DNA from 3 places in the Kosakonia calanthes genome. Region 3 is predicted to be linked to each of the others. Evidence: predicted binding sites of a transcription regulator. Region 3 holds the regulator's gene; each other region holds the start of a gene.

Region 1 (10,331 bases), 410 kb from region 3:
GCTGCACTTCCACCTCGGTTCGCAAATGGCCAACATTCGCGATATCGCCACTGGCGTGCGTGAATCCGCCCGTTTCTATGTTGAACTGCATAAGCTGGGCGTTAATATTCAGTGCTTCGACGTTGGCGGCGGTCTGGGCGTCGATTATGAAGGAACGCGCTCACAGTCTGACTGTTCCGTTAACTACGGTCTGAATGAATACGCCAATAACATCATTTGGGCGATTGGTGACGCGTGTGAAGAGAATGGCTTGCCGCACCCAACGGTGATTACCGAGTCCGGTCGCGCCGTGACGGCGCACCACACTGTGCTGGTGTCCAACATCATCGGCGTTGAGCGCAACGAATACACGCCAGCGGTTCCTCCAGACGAAGATGCGCCGCGCGCGCTGCAAAGCATGTGGGAAACCTGGCAGGAGATGCATGAGCCGGGCACGCGCCGTTCGCTGCGCGAATGGCTGCATGATAGCCAGATGGATCTGCACGATATTCATACTGGTTACTCTTCCGGCACCTTTAGCCTGCAAGAGCGCGCGTGGGCTGAACAACTTTATCTGAATATGTGCCACGAAGTGCAGAAGCAGCTCGACCCGAGCAACCGCGCGCACCGTCCGATTATCGACGAGTTGCAGGAGCGTATGGCGGACAAGATGTACGTCAACTTCTCGCTGTTCCAGTCGATGCCGGATGCGTGGGGTATCGATCAGTTATTCCCGGTATTGCCGCTGGAAGGCTTGAATCATGCGCCGGAACGCCGCGCGGTGTTGCTTGATATCACCTGTGATTCTGACGGTGCTATCGATCACTACGTGGATGGCGACGGTATTGCGACGACCATGCCGATGCCGGAATACGATCCAGAGAACCCGCCAATGCTGGGCTTCTTTATGGTCGGCGCTTATCAGGAAATACTCGGGAACATGCATAACCTGTTCGGTGATACCGAAGCAGTTGATGTCTTCGTCTTCCCGGATGGCAGCGTAGAAGTGGAGCTGTCTGACGAAGGGGACACCGTGGCGGACATGTTGCAGTATGTGCAACTTGATCCGAACAAACTGTTGACGCAGTTCCGCGATCAGGTGAAAGAAACCGGTCTGGACGATGCGCTGCAACAGCAGTTCCTGGAAGAGTTCGAAGCGGGTCTGTACGGTTACACGTATCTGGAAGATGAATAAGTCTTTCGCTAACCGTTAAGTTGTTACGAAATGAATCCCTTCCTCGCCATAGTGGCGCGGAAGGGATTTTTTTATCAGAACACGTTGAACGGGTATTCTGCGAAGAGGCGCACTTCGTTACCCCCGATGTTGTAATCGCTGGCATTGCTCGAGACGCGCAGTACGGAGTAACGCACTTTCAGTTTCAGATCTTTCGCCGGGCCATCCTGCACCTGGTACTGAATCTGGTTAAACCATTCATGCTCTTTACCGTTGCTGGTGGCGGCGGTTTTGATGTTATCACCACGCACGTAGGCGGTGGTCCAGCTCAGGCCAGGCAAGCCGAGACCGGCAAAATCCAGCCCGTAAGAAGCCTGCCATGAGCGCTCGTCTTCACCGTTAAAATCAGACCAGTAAGAGTTCGCCAGCCAAATGGTGTTGCCGCCATCGCCCACGCCGCCCTGATTCTGGTAGCTTCCGTAGTGATAGCCGGTGCTGCCGCTGCTCTGCTGGTACGCCAGTTTGAAGGTATGAATATCCCAGATATAGCTGGCGGCCAGGCTCCAGATGCTGTTACTGCGACCGGTATCCAGTTGCTGCGCGTAGCCCTGATCGAGGTGGGAATTGTAACCGTTGAAGTCGAGAACCAACTGCTGGCCGGTGCTGAACGGTTGTTTGAAGTTCAGGCCGAGGTATTGCTTGTTCAACACGTCTTCCAGATGAGAGGCGTACAGTGCGCCGCTGAACTGGTCGTTGAACTGGTAGCTCGCGCCGCCAAAGCTCAGGCTTTTCAGCCCACTGTTGTGGCTGTCGTCACTTTTGCGTTGTTCGTCGGTGAAGTAACCGGCGTTAACTTCCAGGCCATCAATCTCTTTCGAAGTCAGCATAGTGCCGGTGTAGCTTTCGAACAGCAGGCGGGAAGCGTCAGCATTAACAATGGGCAACTCCGGGCGCTGCGTACCGTAGCTCAGCACGGTGTTGGAGACGCGCATTTTGGCGGTTGCGCCAAATTTTGCTAAGTCGGATTTCGCTTTGCCATCGTTATCCTGCGCGAAGAAGTCGATGCCGCCCGCGCCGCTGCGTCCACGTCCGCCGTCAAGACGCACGCCATATTGCGCAATGCCATCTACGCCGAAGCCAACTGGCCCCTGAGTAAAGCCGGATTCAAATGTCGCGATAATGCCCTGGCCCCATTCTGCTTTATCATCGGCACCGCCGCGATAATCGCGATTAATATAGGCGTTGCGTAAAAGCACGTCTAAATGGCTGTCGTCAATAAAACCCTGGCTGGATGATTGCTGGCTGGCAAACGCGGGTGCGGTGGCGATAACGCCTAAAGCAATTAAGGATAATTTATTTTTCACTGGAGGAATTTCTCTGTCTGTCGAATATCATAGGGAATTACTGCGACACGGATAGTTACCCGAAACAGGCGTGAAAGCAATCCTTGCGTGATTCTTCTTAACTCACCGAAAGCCCCGGCTGGCGCGGAAATGTGTGTTTCCTTTGTTCATGGGTGGACTATTTTTTATTTGGCGATGTCGGCAATTTATCTGCCGGATAATATGTTCTTTGTCGCAATATCAAAATAAATCACTCTCACACCAGTTCTGAGAAAATAATAGCCTTTCGTTACTGTGATTAGTAATTAGCATTCTGTGCGTTTAATTTGCCAATTAATGCCGTTTAACGATGAGTTATATTTTTGAAAAGAAATCTGAAGAAGGGGAGGCAATATTGCCTCCCACACAATTATTTAATCCCGTCTGCGGCCATACGATCGCGAATATGCTGCGCGCGTTCTGCCGACGCCGGGTGATCGTCAAACATCGAACTTTGACGCCCTTCTTCCATTTTCGCCAGTTTTTCGAAACTGGTTGCCAGGCCCGATGGATTAATACCGCGTTTGCGCAACAGATCGTAAGAGTAGTCATCCGCTTCGGCTTCCTGACGTTGGGAGAACTGGGAATTCACCAATTGCTCGCCCAGCGCGCCAAGCTGCGATTGCGATAAGCTTCCTACCACACCGCCTGTTGCTGCTGCCGCAGCGCGTACCGCATTGGTACCCAGCGCGACCTGCATGCCTTTCTTCACGTGGCCGAGCGCAACGTGGCCCATTTCATGGCCAATTACCGCTTCGACTTCGTTATCGGTCATCATATCCATCAGCGCGCTATAGACGCGGATACAGCCGTTCGCCATCGCAAACGCGTTGACGTCTTTCGCCTCGTAAACTTTGTAATTCACTGGCTGACCGTTGATGTTGTCACCAAGCGCGGCGGCTATTTTGCTCAGGCGTTTGCTGTATGCACTGCTCGCTGGCGCGATAGTCGCTTTGCTATCCATCTGTTTACAGGCGTCGTCGCTGAGGGTTTTAACTTGTTCATCACTCAAGTTATAGGCCTGGAAAGCTTCCGCGCCCGAACTGAGAAAACCGCTGGAGTCCATGTTTTGGCAACCAGCAAGTAAGGTTGTCATTCCCAGAGCAAGCAAAGCTGGGCGAATTTTCATTAGTTATCTTCCGCAATGGTTGAGTCATTATTTTGTTCATTCACGGGCTCGGACGAACCTGTGGTGAGGCTAAGTATAAGGAAGAGAATGACGGGCGGGCGATAAGTTTGCGCAACTTGCGAGCAGCTTCCAGAGATTTCTGAAGCGCAAAAGGATGCTCCATGTACATGGTTAGCCGCTTGGGTTACATTGTTGGCACTTTTTTCCGGCGTAGCCCAAAACGCGCTGTCGTCAAGTCGTTACGGGAATAGCCCTTAACATTCCGATCTGGAGTCAAAATGTCCTCACGTAAAGAGCTTGCCAATGCTATTCGTGCGCTGAGCATGGACGCGGTACAGAAAGCCAAATCCGGTCACCCGGGTGCCCCGATGGGCATGGCTGACATCGCCGAAGTCCTGTGGCGTGATTTCCTGAACCACAACCCGACAAACCCGTCCTGGGCTGACCGCGACCGCTTTGTGCTGTCCAACGGCCACGGCTCGATGCTGATTTACAGCCTGCTGCACCTCACCGGCTACGACCTGCCCGTTGAAGAGCTGAAAAACTTCCGCCAGCTGCACTCAAAAACCCCGGGCCACCCGGAAGTCGGTTACACCGCGGGCGTGGAAACCACCACCGGTCCGCTGGGGCAGGGCATTGCCAACGCCGTGGGCATGGCGATTGCCGAAAAGACCCTGGCCGCGCAGTTCAACCGCCCGGGCCACGACATTGTTGACCACTTCACCTATGCCTTTATGGGCGACGGCTGCATGATGGAAGGCATCTCCCATGAAGTCTGCTCGCTGGCCGGGACGCTGAAGCTCGGCAAACTGGTGGCGTTCTATGACGACAACGGCATCTCCATCGACGGCCACGTGGAAGGCTGGTTCACCGACGACACCGCAAAACGCTTCGAAGCCTACGGCTGGCACGTGGTGCGCGGCGTGGACGGTCATGACGCGGACGCCATCAAACGCGCGGTGGAAGAGGCGCGCAGCGTGACCGACAGACCGTCGCTGCTGATGTGCAAAACCATCATCGGCTTCGGCTCGCCGAACAAGGCCGGCACCCACGACGCCCACGGTGCGCCGCTGGGCGACGCGGAAATCGCGCTGACCCGCGAACAGCTTGGCTGGCAGCACGCGCCGTTTGAGATTCCGTCTGAAATCTACGCGCAGTGGGATGCGAAGGAAGCCGGTCAGGCGAAAGAGTCCGCCTGGAACGAAAAATTCGCTGCTTACGCGAAAGCCTTCCCGCAGGAAGCCGCTGAGTTCACCCGCCGCATGAAGGGTGAGATGCCGGAAGACTTCGCCGCGAAGGCGAACGACTTCATTGCGAAACTGCAGGCGAACCCGGCGAAAATCGCCAGCCGCAAGGCCTCGCAGAACGCCATCGAAGCCTTCGGCCCGCTGCTGCCGGAGTTCCTCGGCGGCTCTGCTGACCTGGCGCCGAGCAACCTGACCCTGTGGTCCGGTTCGAAAGCGATTAATGAAGACACCGCAGGCAACTACATTCACTACGGCGTGCGCGAATTCGGCATGACGGCGATTGCCAACGGCATCGCCCTGCACGGCGGTTTCCTGCCGTACACCTCCACCTTCCTGATGTTTGTTGAATACGCGCGTAACGCGGTGCGTATGGCGGCGCTGATGAAACAGCGCCAGGTGCTGGTCTACACCCATGACTCCATCGGTCTGGGCGAGGACGGCCCGACGCACCAGCCGGTGGAGCAGGTGGCTTCCCTGCGCCTGACCCCGAACGTCAGCACCTGGCGTCCGTGCGACCAGGTGGAATCGGCGGTGGCGTGGAAATCTGGTGTGGAGCGCCACGACGGCCCGACCGCGCTGATTCTGTCGCGCCAGAACCTGGCCCAGCAGGCGCGTACCGGACAGCAGCTGGCGGATATCGCCCGCGGCGGGTACGTGCTGAAGGACTGCGACGGTCAGCCGCAGGTGATTTTCATCGCCACCGGTTCAGAAGTGGAACTGGCGGTGGCCGCCGGGGAGCGTCTGTCCGGCGAAGGTGTGAAAGTGCGCGTGGTTTCCATGCCGTCCACCGACACGTTCGATAAGCAGGATGCGGCGTACCGTGAATCCGTGCTGCCGAAAGCGGTGAGCGCACGCGTTGCCATCGAAGCCGGCATTGCTGATTTCTGGTACAAGTACACCGGCCTGAACGGCGCGGTGGTCGGCATGACCACCTTCGGTGAATCGGCGCCGGCGGAACTGCTGTTCGAAGAGTTCGGCTTTACCGTCGACAACGTGGTCGCAAAAGCGAAAGCGCTGCTGTAATCGCTGCTGCCCGGTTTACCGGGCTTGCGTACGCACGTCATCCGGCAATAAAAGCCACATCTGATATGCAGATCGCTAATAAACCGGGCATTCCGCCCGGTTTTTTTCGTCCATTATTCTTCCTGTCGTTATTCATTATTCCTGCGAAAGTGTGATGCAAGTCAGATTACTGGCGAAACCGTCTGGGCAATCATTCCTTTTATTCCATGTTTCGCTTATTCTAGCTGAAGCGTTTCAGTCGATTAAATGTTCGACAAATAACCAAACAGACGCAGTTTAAGATAGGTGAGGATTCCCCTTCGGTGGTGGCTGGATTACTCTGTCATCCACTTCAGGCGGCTAGCCTTGCAGGAGAGTTATGACCGTACGCATAGCGATTAATGGTTTCGGTCGCATCGGGCGCAACGTGGTTCGTGCTTTATATGAATCCGGGCGTCGTGCGGAAATCACCGTGGTGGCAATCAATGAACTGGCCGATGCCGTGGGCATGGCGCACTTATTGAAATATGACACCAGCCACGGACGTTTTGCCTGGGATGTTCGCCAGGAGCGTGAACAACTGTTTGTCGGTGACGACGTTATTCGCATTCTGCATGAGCGCTCCATTGCGGCGCTGCCCTGGCGCGAGCTGGGCGTGGATGTGGTGCTTGATTGCACTGGCGTTTTTGGCAACCGAGCGGATGGCGAGGCGCATCTGGCGGCGGGCGCGAAAAAAGTGCTCTTTTCCCATCCTGGCAGCAACGATCTCGATGCGACGGTTGTTTTCGGCGTAAATCAAAACATGCTACGTTCTGACGATTGCATCGTCTCCAACGCCTCCTGCACGACAAACTGTATTATTCCGGTGATTAAACTGCTCGACGATGCTTACGGTATTGAGTCGGGAACGGTGACAACAATCCACTCGGCGATGCATGACCAGCAAGTGATTGACGCCTACCACCCCGATCTCCGCCGTACTCGCGCAGCCAGCCAATCCATTATCCCGGTGGATACCAAACTGGCGGCAGGCATCACACGAATTTTCCCGCAGTTTAACGACAGATTCGAAGCAATCGCGGTGCGCGTGCCAACAATTAACGTCACCGCGATTGATTTAAGCGTTACGGTGAAAAAACCGGTAAAAGCCAGTGAAGTCAATGCGTTGCTGCAAAAAGCAGCGCAGGGAACATTTCATGGTATAGTTGACTATACGGAATTACCGTTGGTTTCAACCGATTTTAACCACGATCCGCATAGCGCCATCGTTGATGGTACCCAGACGCGGGTCAGTGGTGCGCACCTTATTAAAACCCTTGTGTGGTGCGACAACGAATGGGGCTTTGCTAACCGAATGCTCGACACGACGTTAGCAATGGCGGCTATAGGTTTCAGGTAAGGCGCAGTTGCGTCTGCAAAACTTTAAGAATCAACGAGAGGATTCACCATGTCTGTAATTAAGATGACCGATCTGGATCTGGCAGGTAAACGCGTTCTTATCCGTGCGGATCTGAACGTGCCGGTTAAAGAAGGGAAAGTGACCAGTGATGCGCGTATCCGTGCTTCTCTGCCGACCATCGAACTGGCTCTGAAACAAGGTGCTAAAGTGATGGTAACTTCTCACTTGGGTCGTCCGACCGAAGGCGAGTACAACGAAGAATTCTCTCTCCTGCCGGTTGTTAACTACCTGAAAGATAAACTCTCTAACCCGGTTCGTCTGGCGAAAGATTACCTGGATGGCGTTGAAGTTGCCGCAGGTGAGTTGGTCGTTCTGGAAAACGTTCGCTTTAACAAAGGCGAGAAGAAAGACGACGAAGCGCTGGCAAAAAAATACGCTGCACTGTGTGACGTTTTTGTCATGGACGCCTTCGGTACCGCGCACCGCGCACAGGCTTCTACTCACGGCGTAGGTAAATTCGCTGACATCGCTTGCGCAGGCCCGCTGTTGGCAGACGAACTGGACGCGCTGGGTAAAGCGCTGAAAGAACCGGCTCGTCCGATGGTTGCTATCGTGGGTGGTTCTAAAGTTTCCACTAAACTGACCGTTCTGGATTCCCTGTCCAAAATTGCTGACCAGCTGATCGTTGGTGGCGGTATCGCCAACACCTTCGTTGCCGCACAAGGCCACAACGTCGGCAAATCCCTATACGAAGCAGATCTGGTTGACGAAGCAAAACGTCTGCTGAGCACGTGCGATATTCCGGTTCCGACCGACGTTCGTGTTGCAACCGAGTTTTCCGAGTCTGCAACTGCCACGCTGAAATCCGTTGTTGACATCAAAGATGATGAGCAAATTCTGGATTTGGGCGATGTTTCTGCCCAGAAACTGGCTGAAATCCTGAAAAACGCCAAAACTATTCTGTGGAATGGTCCGGTTGGTGTATTCGAATTCCCGAACTTCCGCAAAGGGACTGAAATCGTGGCTAACGCTATCGCAGACAGCGACGCGTTCTCCATCGCTGGCGGTGGCGACACCCTGGCCGCTATCGACCTGTTCGGTATCTCTGACAAGATTTCCTACATCTCCACTGGCGGCGGCGCATTCCTCGAATTCGTGGAAGGCAAAGTTCTGCCGGCAGTCGCCATGCTCGAAGAGCGTGCTAAGAAGTAAGCTTGTTCAGGCGGGGTAATCCCGCCTGTTTTCCAAAACGATTCAATTGTTGCTCCAAATAATTTGCGTTGCCCCACAGCTAACACGCTGGCAGCACGAGTTATGACGAGCAGAAACGGCCGAAGATACAGGACTACGTAACATGTCTAAAATTTTTGATTTCGTAAAACCTGGCGTGATCACTGGTGATGACGTTCAGAAAGTGTTCCAGGTAGCTAAAGAAAACAACTTTGCTCTGCCAGCTGTAAACTGCGTGGGTACTGACTCCATTAACGCCGTTCTGGAAGCTGCAGCGAAAGTTAAAGCGCCTGTTATTGTTCAGTTCTCTAACGGCGGTGCTGCATTTATCGCGGGTAAAGGCGTGAAAACCGACGTTCCTCAGGGCGCGGCGATTCTGGGCGCAATCTCTGGTGCGCATCACGTTCACCAGATGGCAGAACATTACGGTGTGCCGGTAATTCTGCACACTGACCACTGCGCGAAAAAACTGCTGCCGTGGATCGACGGTCTGCTGGATGCGGGTGAAAAACACTTTGCCGCTACCGGCAAACCGCTGTTCTCTTCTCACATGATTGACCTGTCCGAAGAGTCTCTGGAAGAGAACATTGAGATCAGCTCCAAATACCTGGCGCGCATGGCCAAAATGGGCATGACGCTGGAAATCGAACTGGGTTGCACCGGTGGCGAAGAAGACGGCGTAGACAACAGCCACATGGACGCTTCTGCACTGTACACTCAGCCGGAAGACGTTGATTACGCTTACACCAAACTGAATGCAATCAGCCCGCGTTTCACCATCGCTGCTTCCTTCGGTAACGTACACGGCGTTTACAAACCGGGTAACGTAAAACTGACCCCGACTATCCTGCGTGATTCTCAGGAATATGTTTCCAAAAAACATAACCTGCCGCATAACAGCCTGAACTTCGTGTTCCATGGCGGTTCCGGTTCTTCCGCTCAGGAAATCAAAGACTCCGTCAGCTACGGCGTTATCAAAATGAACATCGATACCGACACCCAATGGGCAACCTGGGAAGGTATCCTGAAGTACTATCAGGAAAACGAAGGCTACCTGCAGGGCCAACTGGGCAACCCGAAAGGCGCAGATCAGCCGAACAAAAAATACTACGACCCGCGTGTATGGCTGCGTGCAGCGCAGACCAGCATGGTGGCTCGTCTGGAACAGGCTTTCAAAGAACTGAACGCAGTAGACGTTCTGTAATTTGCGCCTCGTTTCGCTAAAAAGGCCCGCAAAATGCGGGCCTTTTTTTATTGGGAATTCAACAAGCTGTCGACAGCACAAAGTGTGATCAACTTGGCGAAAACGCCGCTTTTTGTTTACCCTTTAGGAATCTGCCCTTGCTGTAAGGGGCGTTTTTCCCGTTTTGGAACACTATAAGGAAGCACGAATGGAAGATCTTAACGTTGTCGACAGCATCAACAACGCAGGCTCCTGGCTGGTGAATAACCAGGCGCTGCTGTTGAGCTATGCCGTTAATATCGTAGCGGCTATCGCAATCATCATTATCGGTATGATTGTGGCGCGCATCATCTCGAATACCGTTAACCGTTTGATGCGTGCAAGACATATTGACGCGACCGTGGCGGATTTTCTCTCTGCGCTGGTGCGCTACGCTATCATCGCCTTTACCTTAATTGCCGCGCTGGGGCGCGTGGGCGTGCAGACTGCCTCAGTGATCGCCGTACTCGGTGCAGCCGGTCTGGCGATTGGTCTGGCACTACAAGGTTCACTCTCTAACCTGGCGGCTGGCGTTCTGCTGGTTACCTTCCGTCCATTCCGCTCTGG
Region 2 (10,331 bases), 2.2 Mb from region 3:
GAGTTTATTTATCACTAGAATGCTCTGCACCCTATAAATATATGAAATAAGGTATCCCATGAAAATTGGATGGTATTCAGATTTATCGCCAGTTGAAAAAAGATCATGGCTGGCCAGTCTTGGCGGCTATGTATTGGATGCATTTGATTCCACGATCTTTTCATTATCAATGCCAATCTTGTTATCGATTGGCTTTTTGGTGAAATCAGAAGCGGGAATATTAAGTTCCGTATCACTGATTGGTAGCGCCATCGGCGGCTGGAGCGCAGGCTTGCTGGCCGATCGCTTCGGACGTATCAAAATAATGAAACTCACCGTTGTCTGGCTGACTGTGTTTACCATGCTGACCGCCTTCTGCGATAACTTTTGGGAATTCTTCGCGTTGCGCTTTTTTCAGGGGTTGGGATACGGCGGTGAGATGATCGTCAGCGGCGTATTGATCAGCGAAGTGATCCGCTCATCATTGCGCGGGCGTGTCGCTTCCACCATACAGAGCGGCTACGCGGTCGGAAACGCACTATCACTCGCTGTCTTGCCTCTTGTCCTGGCGTTTTATCCGCAGGAATCGGCCTGGCGTATTCTGTTCACTATCGGCGTGATCCCGGCAATCGTTGTCTGGTGGATCCGGCAACGCACGCCAGAATCTGCCGTTTTTCTCACCAATAAGCAGGGTGAAAGCAAAGTGAAAACCTCGACCGTGAAAGTGATTTTCGGTCAGAGTTATCGCCGGATTACCGTTACCGCCACGATATTGTCGACCGGTATTTTCGGCGGCGCTTACATCATGATCACCTGGCTTCCTACTTATCTGCGCATGAGCCTTGGATTGCCCGTCACCTCAATGTCCGGCTACCTGCTCGTCAATATTCTGGGCTCACTGATGGGGCCGTTCATCTGTGGTTATATCAGCGACAAATTTGGGCGCTGGAAAACAATCATGCTGTTTCTGGTTCTACAAGCCTGTGTGGTCAGCATCTACATGTTTATGGCGGTGAATTTGGATATCACCTTAGTGCTTGGCTATTTCCTGGGTGCGTTGCAGGGAGGGTTAGCTTCGTCAACGATGCCTGCATTTTCGGAGCTTTATCCAACCAGTATGCGTGGCGGCGGAGCCGGTTTCTGCGCAAGCTTTGGTCGTGGCTTTGGTTCGCTAATGCCTGCGGCGGTGGGGTTTCTTTCGGGTTGGATTCCTTTAGGGGTTGCCATGGGCGCGTTGGCTATCACTTCTTACGCCATTGCGTTTATTGCCTCGCTGACATTACCGGACAGAACAGGTGCGGATTTGAACAGCCTTAGTGAAGAACACCACGCTGGGCCAGAAAAGCATTTGCAACAAACGGAATGATACTTTTAATAAAGCCGTTACTTGCGTAACGGCTTATGACGTTTAGGGAAGGAAATCAGTAACGCGAAATGTCAGTACATCACTTTATGGCCGTACTGCTCCAGAATGCCTTTCACGCGCTCCATCGTCTCTTTCTTCGGTGGGTGAATACCATCCAGTTTGTACTCTTCACCCATCGCCACCCATTTATGTTTACCCAGCTCGTGATATGGCAGCAGCTCGATTTTCTCAACGTTACCCATGTCACGGGTAAATTCACCGAGGCGATGCGCGGAGTCGTCATCATCAGACCAGCCGGGTACGACGACGTAGCGGATCCACACGTTAATATTTTTCTTCGACAGGTATTGCGCGAATTCCAGTGTGCGATGGTTGGAAACGCCGACCAGATTCTGGTGGATTTCATCATTCATCTGCTTGAGATCGAGCATCACCAGATCGGTGACGTCCAACAATTCATCGATCACCGGATCGTAGCGGCGGACAAAACCATTGGTATCAAGGCAGGTATGAATGCCCTCTTTCTTACAGGCGCGGAACCAGTCGCGGACGAATTCAGCTTGTAAAATCGCCTCGCCACCGGAAGCGGTAACGCCGCCGCCGGAGGCATTCATAAAGTGGCGATAGGTGACAACATCCTGCATCAGTTCTTTAACGGTAATTTCTTTGCCGCCGTGCGTGTCCCAGGTATCGCGGTTATGACAGTAGAGGCAGCGCATCAGGCAGCCCTGGAAGAAGGTAATAAAGCGGATGCCCGGGCCGTCGACCGTGCCGCAGGATTCGAAGGAGTGAATGCGACCAATAACTGACATTGCGATGTATTCTCCAGAAGTGGCCCATCCAGGACCTGTGTCTGTGCAGTTTCATTCCTTCTGCACTCAGTCTGTTTTGGCAGGCATCCAGCAAGGGTAAATGGCTGGCAAAGCAGGCTTCAGGTGTTAAAAAGGCCCCACTGACGTGGAGCCTTAAGTGTACGCTTTTTAGTTCGCGATTTCAGTCAATACCATTACATGGTTTGAGTGAAAGTACGGGTAATAACGTCCTGCTGCTGTTCTTTAGTCAGGGAGTTAAAGCGTACTGCGTAACCAGAAACACGGATGGTCAGCTGCGGATATTTTTCCGGGTTTTCCATCGCGTCGAGCAGCATTTCGCGGTTCATCACGTTCACGTTCAGGTGCTGACCACCTTCGATGGAAGTCTCATGGTGGAAGTAACCATCCATCAGACCTGCCAGGTTGGTTTTACGCACTTCGTCGTCTTTACCCAGCGCGTTCGGAACGATAGAGAAGGTGTAAGAAATACCATCTTTAGCGTAAGCAAACGGCAGTTTAGCAACGGAGGTCAGAGAGGCAACAGCACCTTTCTGGTCACGGCCGTGCATCGGGTTCGCACCCGGTCCGAACGGCGCACCTGCGCGACGGCCATCCGGGGTGTTACCCGTTTTCTTACCGTACACAACGTTAGAAGTGATGGTCAGAACAGACTGAGTCGGGATAGCGTTGCGGTAAGTCGTCAGTTTCTGAATTTTCTTCATGAAACGTTCTACCAGGTCAACCGCCATGTCATCAACGCGAGCGTCGTTGTTACCAAACTGCGGGTATTCGCCTTCGATTTCGAAGTCGATAGCCAGACCGTCTTCGTCACGAATCGGTTTAACTTTCGCGTATTTGATAGCAGACAGGGAGTCAGCAGCAACGGACAGACCGGCGATACCGCAAGCCATGGTGCGGACAACGTCACGATCGTGCAGAGCCATCAGTGAAGCTTCGTAGCTGTATTTGTCGTGCATGTAGTGAATCACGTTCAGTGCGGTGACGTACTGTTTAGCCAGCCAGTCCATGAAGTGATCCATACGATCCATTACTTCGTCGAACTTCAGCACGTCGCCTTTGATTGGTTCGGATTTCGGACCAACCTGCATTTTCAGTTTTTCATCAACGCCGCCGTTGATTGCGTACAGCATGGTTTTCGCCAGGTTAGCGCGAGCACCGAAGAACTGCATTTGTTTACCAACAACCATCGGGCTTACGCAGCAAGCAATTGCGTAGTCGTCGTTGTTGAAGTCAGGACGCATCAGGTCGTCGTTCTCATATTGCAGAGAAGAGGTGTCGATGGAGACTTTCGCAGCGAATTTTTTGAAGTTCAGCGGCAGTTTTTCAGACCACAGAATAGTGATGTTCGGTTCCGGAGACGGGCCCATGGTGTACAGGGTGTTCAGGAAACGGAAGCTGTTTTTGGAAACCAGAGTACGGCCGTCAACGCCCATACCACCGATAGATTCAGTTGCCCAAATCGGGTCGCCAGAGAACAGTTCATCATACTCAGGGGTACGCAGGAAGCGGACCATACGCAGTTTCATGACCAGGTGGTCAATCATTTCCTGAGCGTCTTGTTCAGTGATTTTGCCTGCTTTCAGGTCACGTTCGATGTACACGTCCAGGAAGGTGGATACGCGACCGAAGGACATTGCAGCACCGTTCTGAGACTTAACAGCGGCCAGGTAGCCGAAGTAAGTCCACTGAATAGCTTCCTGCGCGTTAGTTGCCGGACCAGAAATATCGCAGCCGTATTTAGCTGCCATCTCTTTGATCTGACCCAGAGCGCGATGCTGTTCAGCGATTTCTTCACGCAGACGGATAGTCGCTTCCAGGTTTACGCCATTTTCCATGTCAGACTGCAGAGACAGGAACTGTGCGTATTTGTCTTTCATCAGGTAGTCGATACCGTACAGCGCAACGCGACGGTAGTCACCGATGATACGACCACGGCCGTAAGCATCCGGCAGACCAGTCAGAACACCGGATTTACGGCAGTTCAGAATGTCTTTGGTGTAAACATCGAATACACCTTGGTTGTGGGTTTTACGGTATTCAGTGAAGATTTTTTTCAGGGCAGGATCCAGCTCGCGGTTGTACGCTTTGCAGGAACCTTCAACCATTTTGATACCGCCGAACGGGATAATAGCGCGTTTCAGCGGAGCTTCGGTTTGCAGACCAACGATTTTCTCAAGCTGTTTGTTGATGTAGCCAGCGTCATGAGAAGTGATAGTGGAGGCAACGGAGGTGTCGAAATCAACTGGCGCGTGAGTGCGGTTTTCCAGTTTAACGCCTTCCATGACTTTGTCCCACAGCTTGGTGGTCGCTTCAGTAGCACCAGCCAGGAAGGACTCGTCGCCTTCATACGGGGTGTAGTTTTTCTGGATAAAGTCACGTACGTTTACTGCGTTTTGCCATTCGCCTTTGGTAAAACCTTCCCAGGCTGAGGCCAATTTTTCATTAAGCTCGGACATGTAACACCTACCTTCTTAAGTGGATTTTTTATTTACTGCCTGAAACAACCATTAATGATGATCGTTACCACGCAGATAAATGACCCAGTATGTCAACCCGACTAACAAGCCTCCACCGATGATATTCCCGATTGTTACGGGAATCAGGTTATCGGTAATGAAGTTCATAATAGTCAGGTGAGAAAAACTTTCCGGGCTGGAACCAACTGCGGTCCAGAACTCCGGGCTCGCGAAATCGCGGATTACGATTCCCATCGGGATCATAAACATGTTTGCAATGCTGTGCTCAAAACCGCTGGCGACAAACATCGCAACCGGTAGCACCATGATCATCGCTTTGTCCATCAAGCTGCGGCCGGAATAACTCATCCATACGGCCATACAGACCATCAGGTTCGCCAGGATACCCAGCGCAACAGCTTCGATGAACGTATGATGTACCTTGTGATCCGCGGTCTGGAGAACATTTAAGCCCCAGCCACCGTTGGCGACCATATACTCGCCGGACAACCACATTAATAAGACAAAGAGCAGTGCGCCCACCAGGTTGCCGACATAGACGTTGATCCAGTTGCGAGCGAGTTGCCCCCAAGTGATCCGCCCGCTGGCTTTCGCCACAACAATCAGTACGGTCGATGTGAAGAGGTCTGCACCACAAATGATGCAAAGAATTAACCCGAGTGAGAAACAGATACCACCAATCAGTTTAGCAATACCGTACGGCATCGTCGCAGTACCGGTCGTGGCGGTAATATAGAAAACGAAAGCAATGGAGATGAACACACCGGCGGTGATCGCCAGGTAAAAAGTCTTCAGCGGATGTTTAGTCGCTTTATAGACACCAGCTTCTTCGGCAACTTTGGCCATCTCTGCTGGAAGTATTAGATCAAAAGGGTTGTCAGCTTTCACACTAACTCTCTCTTTATTAAGTCGGCGACGAGATACTAACAAAGCATTATAGAAGAGAATTTGATATGGATCATATCTCGCCTGGCTTATAGGACCGCAAAGCGCATGGTTTTTTAGCGAATACGGAGTAACTTATTGATTATCAAAATAAAAATAAATTTTAAAAGTTATAAAATGAGTTGAAAAATTTTATACGGCCTCCCAAACAACAGTTAATTAAAATGGGGTAATTACCATAAGAAGTAACAATATTAGATATGTGTAGATGTTAGTATTCACTCATATTTAACTTAATTATTACATATGGAATTCATCGCCAAAATATAATAAAAAAGGGGCAATGAAATTGCCCCGTAATATAACGTAGACCTGTGATTAAGCCTACTTATTGTCGTGGTATTTATTGCTACTTAGACCAGTAAGCAGCTTTAGCGCGTTGTAATTTTTCGTAAGCGGCTAACAAAGACTGATGCGCCGGGAACGCCTGCAAAGAACCATCAGCAGGTTGCAGATCGTAGAACGGCGCTTCGCCGCTTAATGCTGCACTTGCTGCTTCAACGGCCTGCGCGCCATACATCCGTACAAAAGCGTGCAGATATTGCAGCGGTTCGCGCTCTTCTTCCTGAGACAGCAATAACAATGTTTGCAGGCAACGATAATAATTCGCGCGTTCGGCACTGAAGATAGAAGCGTTAAATTCCATCGTCCATTCTGTCCAGGCCAGCGCCTGATCCACATCGCCACCGGCCAGTGCCAGCATTGCTTTTAGTTCGCCAATACGCAGGGTATACCAGCCATTGTCTCTGCCGGTAGCCAGACCCAGCAATTCACGCACACGGGTAAAGTCATCGTGACCTTCATCATCTAACTGCGCGAGAAGGTTCAGATACTCTTCTTTATCCCATTCGCTACCTGGTAGAGAAAGAATAGTTTCGCGCAGATGGCTGCCCATGGTGTTATTCGCTAACCATAGATCTTCAGCCGGATAGATATCCGACATGCCCGGCACCAGAATACGGCAGGCATAGACGCTCAGATGCTCATAATCCGCGATGTACACTTCTTTATCTTCTGCTTTGAAGATGCTCATCAGCGTGGCGAACTCTTCTTCCGTTGTTCCAGCAAAGCTCCAGTCAACAAAAGGATAATCCGCGTCCTGCTTGAACATATCCCAGGAGATCAAACCGCTGGAGTCAATGAAGTGGGTTTCGAGGTTTGCGTGCTCAGCCACTTCTTCGTCATCAAAGGTCGGCGGCGTGAATACGTCGAGATCTTTCAGACCACGGCCTTGCAGCAGCTCTGTCACCGTACGTTCCAGCGCAACGCCGAAATCCGGATGCGCGCCGAAAGAGGCGAAGCAGGTGCCATTGGCCGGGTTGAACAGCACGACGCAAATAACCGGGTATTTTCCGCCCAGTGAGCCGTCGTAAGCGAAAATCGGGAAACCTTCCGCTTCCAGTTTAGCGATGGCTTCCACCACGCCAGGGTAGCGCGCCAGCACTTCTTGTGGGATCTCGGGCAGGCTGATGCTTTCAGCGATAATACGGTTTTTGATATGACGTTCGAAGACTTCAGACAGCCCCTGAACACGGGCTTCATTACGTGTGTTGCCCGCGGACATGCCGTTGGAAACGTACAGGTTGCCAATGATGTTCATCGGGATATAGACCGTCTGCTCATCAGACTGACGAGTAAACGGCAGCGCGCAAATGCCGCGCGCGTCATTGCCGGACTGCAAATCAACCAGCATGCCTGCGGCCAGTTCATTTTCCGGATCGTAAAACGCACGCAGACGTGCATCGAGAATGCCTTCCGGCAGGGAATCGTCTTCCGGCAGCGGGAACCATTTCTCATTGGGATAGTGAACAAACGGCCCCTGCGCGATGGTGTCGCCCAGCCAGAAATCAGCAAAGAAATAGTTAGTGGAAAGACGCTCGAAGTATTCGCCCAGCGCGGAGGCCAGTGCGGCTTTTTTCGTTGCGCCTTTACCGTTAGTGAAGCACAGCGCGCACTCTTTATCGCGGATATGCACAGACCAGACGTTAGGGACGGGGTTCAGCCAGGAAGCTTCTTCGATATTGAAACCGAGGTCGGTAAGCTTTTGCTGAAAGCGAGCGATGGAATCTTCCAGCGCGGCATCTTTGCCGGGAATAAATGTTTGGGTCATGGCGATCACTTTTTTCGTACGTAAAGCGCGCAATGATACGGGTTTTAGGTGACTGGCGCTATCTTCGGCGCTGGCGGGGCGAAAATAAAACTTCTGGCTATGCTTAATGAAAGTAACTCACTGTTCAGGCATAAAAAAATGAAAGCGTTTGACCTGCATCGCATGGCGCTGGACAAGGTCCCCCTGGATTTTTTGTGGGAAGTCGCGCTGCGTAGCCTCTATACCTTCGTTTTGGTTTTTCTCTTCCTCAAAATCACCGGTCGGCGCGGTGTGCGCCAGATGTCATTATTTGAAGTGCTGATCATTTTGACCCTGGGCTCTGCGGCAGGGGATGTGGCCTTCTACGATGACGTTCCGATGCTGCCGGTGCTGGTGGTCTTTATTACCTTGGCACTGCTGTACCGTTTGGTGATGTGGCTGATGTCGCACAGCGAAAAGCTCGAAGATCTGCTGGAAGGCAAACCGGTCGTTATCATCAAAGATGGCGAGCTGGCGTGGGAGAAATTACATGAAGAGAATCTGACTGAATTTGAGTTTTTCATGGAGCTGCGCTCCAGTGGAATCGAACAGTTAGGGCAAGTTCGGCTGGCGATTATGGAAACCAACGGACAACTCAGCGTTTACTATTTCAAGGATGAAGAAGTAAAACCCGGCCTGTGTATTCTGCCTGAAGGCTGTAGCGAACGGTTCACCCGGATACCTGAAGACGGCGACTACGTTTGCGTGCGTTGCAGTAAAATTGTCGCCATGCGGGTGGGGGAACATCAATTATGTCCACGCTGTGCAAATCCGGAATGGTCGAAGGCCAGCACGGCAATTCGTATCACATAACAGGGTTTTTATCGGGCCTTGCTTCGCCGGACAAAACTTTCTGCTATGTGATTCAGCGCACAACTTCCCGCTGGCTCCTATTACCCGTTGCGGCGCGTGACGCTGAATGATAAAACCGATGTCACAGGAATAACTTATTGCTTTATAGCGTGGTGAGGGGAAATGACTCAGGTCTTCAATTTTAGTTCTGGCCCGGCAGTATTACCGGCGGATGTGCTCAAACAGGCGCAACAGGAATTGTGCGACTGGCACGGTCTTGGTACGTCGGTGATGGAAATCAGCCACCGTAGTAAAGAATTCATCCAGGTGGCAGAAGAGGCAGAAAAGGATTTTCGTGAACTGCTGAACGTTCCCTCCAACTATAAGGTTCTGTTCTGTCACGGCGGTGGTCGCGGCCAGTTTGCAGGCGTACCGCTGAACCTGCTGGGTGATAAAACCAGCGCGGATTATGTTGATGCTGGCTACTGGGCGGCGAGTGCGGTAAAAGAAGCGAAAAAATATTGCACGCCGAATGTCATTGATGCCAAAACGACAATTGACGGCCTGCGCGCGGTAAAACCGATGCGCGACTGGCAACTGAGCGATAACGCCGCTTATCTGCATTACTGCCCGAACGAAACCATTGATGGCATCGCTATTGATGAAACCCCCGATTTTGGCGATGTTGTCGTCGCGGCGGATTTCTCCTCTACTATTCTGTCTCGTCCCCTTGATGTAAGCCGTTATGGCGTCATTTACGCCGGTGCGCAGAAAAACATTGGCCCGGCAGGTTTGACACTGGTGGTGGTACGTGAAGATCTGCTTGGCAAGGCGCATCAGGCTTGCCCGTCAATTCTTGATTACGGTGTACTCAACGAAAATGATTCAATGTTCAACACGCCGCCGACCTTTGCCTGGTATCTTTCTGGTTTAGTGTTCAAGTGGTTGAAAAACCGGGGCGGTGTGGCCGCAATGGATGCAATCAACCAGCAGAAAGCCGATCTGCTGTATGGCGTTATCGACGGTAGCGATTTTTATCGCAATGATGTGGCGAAGGCGAACCGTTCCCGCATGAACATCCCTTTCCAACTGGCAGACAGCGCGCTGGATAAAGTCTTCCTTGAAAAGTCCTTCGCCGCCGGGCTTCACGCCCTTAAGGGCCACCGTGTAGTGGGTGGTATGCGCGCTTCTATTTATAATGCGATGCCGCTGGCTGGCGTGCAGGCTCTGACCGACTTTATGGTGGACTTCGAGCGCCGCCACGGTTAATAGCCTGATCGATACTCCCCGCAGCTGAACTGCGGGGTTTTATTTTGTTTGTTGAGAGTGAAGTTGCATGGAATCCCTGACGTTACAACCCATTGCGCGAGTAGATGGCACCATCAATCTGCCTGGTTCGAAAAGTGTCTCAAACCGCGCCTTGCTGCTTGCTGCATTTGCCCGTGGCACCACTGTACTGACCAATTTGTTGGACAGCGACGATGTGCGCCACATGCTCAATGCGCTTACTGCGCTGGGAGTTCATTACACCTTATCCGCCGATCGCACTCGTTGCGAAGTGACCGGTGTTGGCGGCCCGCTGCAATCAGCGGAAAAACTTGAACTGTTTCTTGGTAACGCCGGAACGGCGATGCGCCCGCTGGCGGCGGCACTTTGTCTGGGCACGAATGATTTGGTGTTGACCGGCGAACCGCGTATGAAAGAGCGGCCAATCGGGCATCTGGTCGACGCGCTGCGTCAGGGCGGAGCGCAAATCGATTATCTCGAGCAGGAAAATTATCCACCTCTGCGTTTGCGCGGCGGTTTTACCG
Region 3 (10,331 bases):
GTGCGGGCTGGCGAAAGCCGAGTTTATTGAGCGGCTGGCGCATTATTACTGTGAAATCAATGTGCTGCACCCGTTCCGTCTCGGTAATGGTATTGCGCAGCGCATCTTCTTTGAACAACTCGCGTTGCACGCCGGTTTTTCTCTCGACTGGCGCGATATCGATCCCAACGACTGGAGCACCGCGAACCAGGCCGGTGCGATGGGCGATTTACAACCGCTGTATGCGATCTTCGGCAACGTGGTGAGCGAAGCGGTGGTAGGGGAGTAACATCATTTTGTCGGATGGCGCTGACGCTGATCCGACCTACAAAACCCAGTGGAGCGGATCATTTGTCGGCCGGATCAGCGTCAGCGCCATCCGGCGATTATCGCAGCCGAGCAGGTCTGCTCTGCAAACCCGTTTTTTATCCAGGCGAAGTGCCGTATAGTTTTGCGCAATTTGTACTGCATTCGGCTGAACTCACATGATCCTGCTTATCGACAATTACGACTCCTTCACCTGGAACCTGTACCAGTATTTTTGTGAACTGGGCGCAAGCGTGGAGGTAAGGCGTAACGATGAGCTGACGTTGGCGGAGATTGCCGCGCTGGCGCCACAAAAGATCGTTATCTCGCCGGGCCCGTGCACGCCGGATGAGTCTGGTATTTCGCTGGATGTCATTCGGCATTACGCCGGTAAATTGCCGATTCTTGGCGTTTGCCTGGGCCATCAGGCGATTGCGCAAGTGTTTGGCGCCACCATTGTGCGTGCGGCAAAAGTGATGCACGGCAAAACCTCTCCTATTACCCATCACGGCGCGGGCGTATTTACGGGTCTTAATAATCCATTAACTGTCACTCGCTATCATTCGCTGGTTATCGATCCGCCCACGTTGCCTGAGTGTTTTGAGGTCATGGCGTGGAGCGAAAGCGGGGAGATCATGGGTATTCGCCATCGGCAGTGGGATTTGGAAGGGGTGCAGTTCCACCCGGAAAGTATCCTCAGCGAGCAGGGCCACCAATTACTGCAAAACTTCCTGACACGGTGATTTCTGGTTGCCATGCAGTGATTTTTTATGCATATTTCGTGATTATATTTTCATAATCAATGCGACATAAAACTGGATGGGTATGACATGGCAACTCAGCAAGACGCCGTTACGCGCGCAACATTCGACGAAGTGATTCTGCCAATTTTCGCACCGGCCGAGTTTATCCCGGTGAAGGGAAAAGGCAGCCGTGTGTGGGATCAGCAGGGCAAAGAGTATGTTGATTTTGCAGGCGGTATTGCGGTTACCGCTTTAGGCCACTGTCACCCGGCGCTGGTGGAAACGTTGAAAACCCAGGGCGAAACGCTGTGGCATATCAGCAACGTGTTTACCAATGAACCCGCGCTGCGCCTGGCGCGTAAACTTATCGACGCCACTTTTGCCGAGCGCGTGGTATTTATGAACTCCGGCACCGAAGCCAACGAAACCGCATTTAAGCTGGCGCGTTTTTATGCATCTACGCGCCACAGCCCGTACAAAACCAAAATCATTGCTTTTCATAATGCTTTCCACGGGCGTTCGCTGTTCACCGTGACAGTGGGCGGCCAGCCGAAGTATTCCGATGGCTTCGGCCCGAAACCGGCCGATATCATCCATGTGCCGTTTAACGATCTGCATGCGGTAAAAGCGGTGATGGACGATCACACCTGCGCGGTCGTGGTTGAACCTATCCAGGGCGAAGGCGGCGTGACGGCGGCAACGCCGGAATTCCTCAAAGGTTTGCGTGAGTTGTGCAACGAACACAACGCACTGTTGGTGTTTGATGAAGTGCAGTGCGGCATGGGCCGCAGCGGCGAACTGTTCGCGTATATGCATTACGGCGTTACACCGGACATCCTGACCAGCGCGAAAGCCCTCGGCGGCGGTTTCCCGGTTAGCGCGATGTTGACCACCGAAGAGGTTGCCAGCGCGTTTCATGTCGGTTCACACGGTTCCACCTACGGGGGTAACCCGCTGGCCTGCGCCGTGGCTGGTACCGCGTTTGATATTATCAATACGCCGGACGTGCTGAATGGCGTCAATGAGAAACGCCAGCTGTTCGTTAAGCATTTGCAGCAAATCAACGAGAAATTCGACCTGTTTAGCGATATTCGCGGCATGGGGCTGCTGATTGGCGCCGAGCTAAAACCACAGTTCAAAGGCCGTGCGCGTGATTTCCTCTACGCGGCCGCCGAAGAAGGTGTGATGGTGTTGAATGCTGGCCCTGATGTGATGCGCTTTGCGCCCTCGCTGATCGTCGATGAAAAAGATATCGATGAAGGCATGCATCGCTTTGCGCAAGCGGTAGCAAAAGTGGTTAACGCGTAAGGCGTCGACGAAGCCAATTACCGTGATGCGGGCGCTGACGCCATGCCACTGACGAAATGGTGTGCATGGTGTTCAGATGCCCGATAATCCGCTGTAAATGCTGCTCCAGCGTGCTCATTGGCCCGTGCGTTAACGTCTCCGGTGCTTCCAGAATATTCACATCCCCCGATTCACCCGGCCCGTCATACTCCAGCCGTTGCTGACACCGTTGCAGGGCAATTTCGCATGACTGCAAATAGCGCTGTGCCAGTTCAGGCGTCAGCATGGTGTGCTCGCGCGCCAGCGTGGTCATCGCATTAATATGCTCAACGATAAACTGGCTGTGGGTGACCCACAGTTTCATATCGTTCAGGTAACGCGTGTTAAAACCCGGTTCCTGCATCGCCTGATTCAGCGAGTTAAACAACGCGTTATGCGCCTGGTTAACGCGCATACGCTGCCAGGCCAGCGGCGTGGCTTCTGGGTTATCACTGAGGATCAAGCGAATAGCGTCCTGATCGGTTTCCAGCGCGTCGTGCGCGTTCTGGCGCAGCAAGCCGCTTTGCCACTGCGGCCACAGCCAGACCATCCCGCCGAAGGCAATCAGGCAGCCAATCAGCGTATCAACAAGCCGGGCGATAATGAACTCATCGCCATTTAGCGTCAGGATCTGCAACGTATAAACGGCTGTAATGGTAAAACCGACCATCGCCCAGCCGTAGCTTTTGCGAATAATCAAATAGCTGACCAGCGTGATAAGCAGCATTGCGGCCAGCGTGAAACCGAGTGGCACGTGGAAGTGCAGGGTTGCCCCGGCGATCATCAGTCCCGCAAACGTGCCCGCTGCCCGGTGGACAATGCGCACCCGCGTCGCGCCATAACCGTTTTGCGTCACAAACATCACCGTCATCATGATCCAATACGGCTTCGGCAAGTTCAGGGCGCTGCCCATTAGGCTTGCGATACTGAGCATTACGCTGATGCGCGCGGCATTGCGCAGGGCGGCAGATTTTAGCGACAGATAACTTCTCAGCGCCGGGAAAAGCGGTAAACGGCGCTGCTTCTCGGCCATCAGATCGCGAATATAGAGCGGGCGCTGCGTACGCAGTACGCGGGCGATACGGCTGAAATGCCAGGCGCAAAACTGCCCGACCGGGTTGTCCGGGTGCTGACGGGCGATTTTTTCCAGCGCGCCGATTTGTTTCTCCATGGTGAAACGCGTCGGGTAGCGGTGATAAAGAATGTCATCCGCCAGCACGCGCAGGCGAGCGGCGACGGTTTGCGCATTCCAGCGAATAACCTGCTCGGCGTGGGTTTGCTCGACCAGTTTTTGCACTTCAGCAGGCTGATGCAAACTGACGGAGATATGCTCCTGCAAATCCAGCGCAACCTGAAAGACGCGCAGCAGGCGTTTGTAATCATTGTTTTTATTGGCCGCCAGCATGTGCAACTGCTGGTAGCACTGGCTTATTAAATCTACCGCTTTTTGCTGGCGGGCCAGCAGCGGCGGCAAGGCTTTTTCTGGGTCTGCGTGCTGGGTCAGCAGGCTATATTTTGCCTCGCAATAATCGGCCAGTTGCCGGTAGAGCAAACTGAGCGATTCGCGCAACGGCTGCTCGCGCCACATCCAAAACCAGAACCAGTTAAACAGCCCGTACCAGAGCGTACCCAGCGCGTAAATCAGTAGCGGCTCCCACACCGGCATATTCCCGGCGAGGCTCAACGTAAAGATAGAGGCAATCAGCGAGGCCGGTAATAAACGCCCATGCAGCGCGCTGATTTCCCCCGTTACGCCGAGCAGCAACGTCAGCACGGTCAGGATCAACGGCAAGGGAAAATCGTCGGCAAGCAGTAGTTGAACGGCCAGGCTACAGCCCGCAAACAGCGAGCCGCCAATAATCAGGCGTTTGAAAAAACGTTTGTGGGGTGTATCAAGACCGGCAATGTTGCAGCAGGCGGGAACGAGGGAGAACAGCAGACCTTGTTGTAAATGGCCGACCAGCAAACCAATCGCCACAGGCAAACACAACACCAGCGTTTGTCGCAGTGCGTAGTTGATCTCGGGGTGATAAATCAGCCTGCGCCACATGGGGAAAGAAAAACGGCGCACCGGATAAGCGATGCGCCGTTTTGCAGATTAACGTGTTCCGTAGACGACGATGGTTTTGCCGTGGGCGGAGATCAGGTTTTGATCTTCAAGCATTTTCAGAATGCGACCGACTGTTTCACGGGAGCAACCGACGATCTGACCAATTTCCTGACGCGTAATTTTAATTTGCATGCCGTCAGGGTGGGTCATTGCGTCCGGCTGTTTCGCCAGATTCAACAGCGTTTGCGCAATGCGGCCTGTAACGTCCAGGAACGCCAGGTTGCCGACTTTCTCCGAAGTCACCTGCAGGCGACGCGCCATTTGCGCGGAGAGACGCATCAGAATATCCGGGTTAACCTGGATCAACTGACGGAATTTTTTGTAGGAAATTTCGGCTACTTCACAGGCGGTCTTGGCGCGTACCCAGGCACTGCGCTCCTGACCTTCTTCGAACAGGCCCAGTTCACCGATAAAATCGCCCTGGTTGAGGTAAGAGAGGATCATCTCTTTACCTTCTTCATCCTTGATGAGCACTGCCACTGAGCCTTTGACGATGTAATACAACGTTTCCGCTTTTTCACCTTGGTGAATAAGCGTGCTCTTCGACGGGTACTTATGAATATGGCAATGAGACAAGAACCATTCGAGAGTCGGGTCTGTTTGCGGTTTGCCAAGCACCATGCGCGGTTATCCTCTGTTATAAGCTGGCTCCAGAAGCCGGGCGTAAGGGAACCCTGTTTCTGGGGTTGCAATCAAAGCTTCCCAAATCCCGGGAAGTGGACCGTCAGCGTCATCTGCGGCCTCTAATGTATGATGTCCTTTGCGTACATGCGTAACGTCAATGTATCTCTGTAGCATCCAGACTGTTTTAGCATAGCTTTTAACGCCTGTCTCCTGGTGTCTCGCTTCAGCATGACGCAGGTCGCCTTCCGTTGCGGCTTTTCTTATGTGCGCGTAATCTGTAAAGAAAATTGCAACTCCGGAGTGATGAAAATGCAGGCACGTGTGAAATGGGTTGAAGGGTTAACGTTCCTTGGTGAGTCCGCTTCTGGTCACCAAATTCTGATGGACGGCAACTCTGGCGACAAAGCGCCAAGCCCAATGGAAATGGTTCTGATGGCCGCAGGCGGGTGCAGCGCAATCGACGTGGTGTCGATCCTGCAAAAAGGGCGTCATAACGTCACCGACTGCGAAGTGAAACTGACCTCAGAGCGCCGTGAAGAAGCGCCGCGCCTGTTTACCCATATTAATCTGCACTTCGTCGTCACCGGTAACGCATTGAAAGATGCCGCCGTTTCTCGCGCGGTTGATCTGTCGGCAGAGAAATATTGCTCTGTGGCGCTGATGCTGGAAAAAGCGGTGAATATCACCCACTCCTACGAAGTGATCGAAGCCTGATTACGCAGCCCGGCGGCGCAGTCCGGGCTATATAATCTTTTTCCCTTCCATCAGCCGTTGTACCAGCGGCGTCATGATCAGTTCCATCGCCAACCCCATTTTGCCGCCTGGCACCACCAGCGTATCCATATGCGAGATGAATGAACCTTGCAACATTGCGAGCAACCACGGGTAGTCGATCCCTTCTAAATTGCGGAAGTGAATAACAACAAAGCTTTCATCCAGTGAAGGAATGCCTTTCGCGGCAAACGGGTTGGAGGTATCAACCGTCGGCACGCGCTGAAAGTTGATATGGGTGCGCGAAAACTGCGGCGTAATAAAGTTGATGTAGTCTTCCATCGACCGCACCACGGAATCCATCACCGCTTCACGGGAGTGTCCGCGCTCGCTGGTGTCGCGAATGAGTTTCTGGATCCACTCAAGGTTAACGATCGGCACCACGCCGACCAGCAAATCGACATAGCGCGCAACGTCATGCTGCGGTGTCACCACGCCGCCGTGCAGCCCTTCATAAAACAGCACATCGGTCGGTTCCGGCAACGGTTGCCAGGGCGTAAAAGTGCCCGGCACCTGGTTCCAGGGGACGGCTTCATCGTAAGTGTGCAGGTATTTGCGCGCCTGGCCCTGGCCGGTTTGGCCGTAGTCGCTAAAGGTTTGTTCTAACAGGCCAAAGTCATTGGCTTCCGGGCCAAAGTAGCTAATATGCCGGCCAAGATCGCGGGCCTTGCGGATAGCCATATCCATTTCCGGGCGGGTGTAGCGATGGAAGCTGTCGCCTTCCACTTCCGCCGCGTGCATGTTGAGTTGGGCGAAAATTTTACGAAAGGCGAGGCTGGTGGTGGTGGTTCCCGCGCCGCTGGAGCCTGTAACGGCGATAACCGGATGTTTGGCGGACATAGCTACTCCCTGAATCAACGATTATTTTCAGTATCAAAGCCGCCCGCACCCTGTCATTCGTGGAACTGCCCGCGCGGCATAATGTTCACCGTTTCGTGCAGTTCCGACCACACCAGCACGGCTTCGCCGTGTTGCAGTTGCCGTTTAACGTCGGCGACCTTTTGTTCAAGCGAACGCTCATGTTCACCATAATCGGTGCCTTCGCGCAAGACAAAGCTCTCAATCAGGTTGTCCAGCGTCTGCGCGTCAAGTTCTTGCCACGGAATAATCATGATGCTCCCAAATAGGCGGATAACCAGTCCGGGATGCGCTTCTCCAGCCACATTTCCGGGTGACGGAGTGTTCCGCCGACAAAACCAACGTGACCACCGTGTTCTGTCAGTTGATATTCAATATTCGTGGGTAAATGGCTGGCATCCGGGATCACGTTATGATCCATAAACGGATCGTCTTTGGCGTGGATAATCAGCGTCGGTTTGCGGATAAGCGGCAGCTGCGGCATGGCGCTACAGCGGCGATAGTAATCCAGCGCGTCGGCAAAACCGTGGATTTTCGCCGTGATCATGTCATCAAACTCCCGAATTCGCCGCACCTTTCGCAGCGCCGGCAGCGTGGTTGGCAAAGAACCGGGGTAGGCCCTTAATTTGCGCGCGGCATTGGCTTTCAACAAGTTCAGCAAATAGCGCTGATAAACGCGCGAAAAGCCCTTTTCCATATGATAACTACAGGCTTCCAGCATCAGCGGCGCCGAGACAATCACTGCCGCATCGACAGGCAAACTGTCATCCGCTTTCGCCAGCAAGCAGCCGAGCATATTGCCGCCCAGCGAGTAACCCACGGCGGCGGTCGGTACCGGGCCGAACTCTTCGCGCAACCAGTGCAAAAACCAGGTGCCATCCTCAGTTTCACCGGAGTGATAAATCCGACTCAGGCGGTTTGGTATGCCGCTGCACCCGCGAAAATGCATCACCACGCCCAGCCAGCCGCGCTGTTTTGCCGCATGGATCAGGCCATGTGCGTAAGGGCTGTGCAGGCTGCCTTCCAGACCATGAAACACCACAAGGCGCGGTTTATGGCGGGCTTGATACGGCTCTTCGCTCCACGCGAGATCAACAAAATCCCCGTCTGGCAGTTCAAGGCGCTGCCACCAGGGTTCGAATTGCAAACGGCGGCGAATCAATCGCGGCAGCATGGTTTGTAGATGCGGATTGCTCGCACCCCGCATCGGCTGGAAATAGTGTGAAACGCCTTGATCTTCAAGGAGATTCGCAGGGGTAATTTCTGCCATTTCGTCTTCTAATCTCTGTAAACCGGCGAACATTATACGTGCGAATAATTGAGCCGTTTAATAATTTGCGGCTCCTGTATAGGTTAAAAGCGCCCCATAAAGCTTTTCTTACCTGCCTAAACTGATCTGCATCACAAATTGTCACTTTGATTATTACTCTCAGGCTAATGATTTAGCCAGCACCTTAATTGATGCATTTCTCACCGGAGCGCAGACTACGTTCAGTGTTAAGCAAGTCAAAATGATGAGCTGAATCAGGAGGTTAATAATGTTATCTGGGCAAAAGCCAGCACAGGTATGGAACACGCGGCGTAGCGAGAAACAGCGTCGCCTGGCGTCCATTCCCGTGCAAGGCAAGGTACTGCCGACCGGCGATCTTGTCGCCATGCTGGAAAAACTGATCGCTCCGGGCGACCGCGTTGTACTGGAAGGGAACAACCAAAAACAGGCTGATTTCCTCTCGCGCATGCTGGCCGAAGTGAACCCGCAGAAAGTGCACGACCTGCACATGATCATGCCAAGCGTCGGGCGTAGCGAACATCTTGATATTTTTGAGAAAGGTATCGCCCGCAAACTCGATTTCTCCTTCTCCGGCACGCAAAGCCTGCGCATTTCGCAACTGCTGGAAGATGGGCAACTGGAAATCGGCGCAATCCACACTTACATCGAACTTTACGCCCGCCTGTACGTTGACCTGTGCCCGAATGTGGCGCTGATTGCTGGTTACAAAGCAGACCGCAAAGGCAACCTGTACACCGGACCAAGTACTGAAGACACGCCCGCGCTGGTGGAAGCCGCCGCGTTTCGCGACGGGATCGTCATTGCGCAGGTCAACGAACTGGTTGACGACGAATGCGATCTGCCGCGCGTGGATATCCCCGGTTCGTGGATCGACTATGTGGTGGTTGCTGACAAACCGTTCTTCATCGAGCCGCTGTTCACCCGTGACCCGCGCCTGATCAAGCAAGAACACATCCTGATGGCGATGATGGCGATTAAAGGCATCTACGCGGAACATCAGGTGCAGTCGCTCAACCACGGTATTGGTTTTAACACTGCCGCTATCGAACTGCTGCTGCCAACCTACGGCGAACAGCTCGGCCTGAAAGGCAAAATCTGCAAACACTGGACGCTGAACCCGCATCCAACGCTGATCCCGGCAATTGAAAGCGGCTGGGTCGAAAGCGTGCACTGTTTCGGCGGTGAACTGGGGATGGAAGAGTACATCCGCGCCCGCCCTGACGTGTTCTTTACCGGTGCCGATGGTTCGATGCGCTCCAACCGCGCGTTCTGCCAGTTAGCCGGTCAATACGCCGTGGATATGTTTATCGGTTCGACCTTGCAGATTGATGGCGATGCCAACTCCTCAACCGTTACCCGTGGACGCCTGGCCGGTTTCGGCGGCGCGCCAAATATGGGCCATGACCCGCACGGTCGTCGCCACGCAACACCGGCCTGGCTGAACATGATCACCGAACCTAACCCAATGGAACGCGGAAAAAAACTGGTTGTGCAGATGGTCGAAACCTTCCAGGCCGGCGCCAAACCGACTTTCGTGGAAAGCCTCGACGCGGTGGAAGTGGCGAAAACCTCCGGCATGCCGCTGGCGCCGGTCATGATCTACGGCGATGACGTCACACACGTGCTGACCGAAGAGGGGATTGCTTACCTCTATCGCGCTGAAAGCATGGAAGAGCGCCGTGCGATGGTCGCTGCGGTTGCCGGTATCACCGATATCGGTCTGGGCGTTGACGCCAAACGCGTCGCGCAACTGCGCCAAAGCGGCAAAGTGGTCTACCCGGAAGATATGGGCATTCGCCGCACTGATGCCACGCGCTCACTGTTAGCAGCCAGCAGCGTCGCTGACCTGGTGGAATGGTCCGGCGGTCTTTACAACCCACCTGCGAAATTCCGGAGCTGGTAATGAAACTTCTGCCACGGATTGAAGCTGAAGGCGGTGCCGAATGGCTGGCGCGAGCCGCCACACAGTGTCTGATTGACGAAGCACGATTAAGCCCGAAGCCCGGTCTGGTGGACAGCCGGGGGAGTGGTGCGCACCACGATTTAACGCTCGATCTGATGGAGCGTTCCGCGCACAGCCTGACCCCCACGTTTCAGGCGCTGGCGCAACAAAGCTGGCTGCGGCCAGCGGATGTCGCGCTCAGACAAACCATAGGGCGTCTTGGTCGGGACGGCGAACAGCAGATGATGGCGGCCACCAATGGCGTGAATACCCATCGCGGCGCGATTTGGGCGCTCGGATTGCTGGTTAGCGCGGTGGCCATGTCAGGCGGCAGCGACTCGGCAGAGACCATTACCGCCACCGCCGCACGGCTGGCGCAGT

What was found. The regulator CRP, encoded in region 3, controls carbon source genes, mostly activating them, when cyclic AMP is high. The targets are predictions, from matches to a motif close to ATGTGANNNNNNTCACAT.
Region 1: epd (erythrose-4-phosphate dehydrogenase) is a predicted target of CRP. The motif match lies at 6,084-6,101, and genes of this name have one in related genera.
Region 2: focA (formate transporter FocA) is a predicted target of CRP. The motif match lies at 5,602-5,619, and genes of this name have one in related genera.

The regions. Positions count from the first base shown of each region.
Region 1 is NZ_CP151800.1:861,489-871,819, forward strand. It holds gene speA (biosynthetic arginine decarboxylase) at 1-1,174, shown strand, start outside; gene AAEY27_RS04070 (OprD family outer membrane porin) at 1,249-2,517, opposite strand; gene AAEY27_RS04075 (M48 family metallopeptidase) at 2,906-3,664, opposite strand; gene tkt (transketolase) at 3,943-5,934, shown strand; gene epd (erythrose-4-phosphate dehydrogenase) at 6,293-7,312, shown strand; gene pgk (phosphoglycerate kinase) at 7,361-8,524, shown strand; gene fbaA (class II fructose-bisphosphate aldolase) at 8,667-9,746, shown strand; gene mscS (small-conductance mechanosensitive channel MscS) at 9,934-10,331, shown strand, end outside.
Region 2 is NZ_CP151800.1:3,040,898-3,051,228, reverse strand. It holds gene AAEY27_RS14350 (MFS transporter) at 170-1,345, shown strand; gene pflA (pyruvate formate lyase 1-activating protein) at 1,417-2,157, opposite strand; gene pflB (formate C-acetyltransferase) at 2,352-4,634, opposite strand; gene focA (formate transporter FocA) at 4,686-5,543, opposite strand; gene ycaO (30S ribosomal protein S12 methylthiotransferase accessory factor YcaO) at 5,950-7,710, opposite strand; gene AAEY27_RS14325 (DUF421 domain-containing protein) at 7,849-8,541, shown strand; gene serC (3-phosphoserine/phosphohydroxythreonine transaminase) at 8,704-9,789, shown strand; gene aroA (3-phosphoshikimate 1-carboxyvinyltransferase) at 9,857-10,331, shown strand, end outside.
Region 3 is NZ_CP151800.1:454,121-464,451, forward strand. It holds gene AAEY27_RS01905 (putative adenosine monophosphate-protein transferase Fic) at 1-268, shown strand, start outside; gene pabA (aminodeoxychorismate synthase component 2) at 465-1,028, shown strand; gene argD (bifunctional acetylornithine/succinyldiaminopimelate transaminase) at 1,116-2,336, shown strand; gene AAEY27_RS01920 (YccS/YhfK family putative transporter) at 2,326-4,404, opposite strand; gene crp (cAMP-activated global transcriptional regulator CRP) at 4,453-5,085, opposite strand; gene AAEY27_RS01930 (OsmC family protein) at 5,398-5,802, shown strand; gene AAEY27_RS01935 (phosphoribulokinase) at 5,830-6,699, opposite strand; gene AAEY27_RS01940 (YheU family protein) at 6,753-6,971, opposite strand; gene AAEY27_RS01945 (hydrolase) at 6,968-7,987, opposite strand; gene mdcA (malonate decarboxylase subunit alpha) at 8,256-9,911, shown strand; gene AAEY27_RS01955 (triphosphoribosyl-dephospho-CoA synthase) at 9,911-10,331, shown strand, end outside.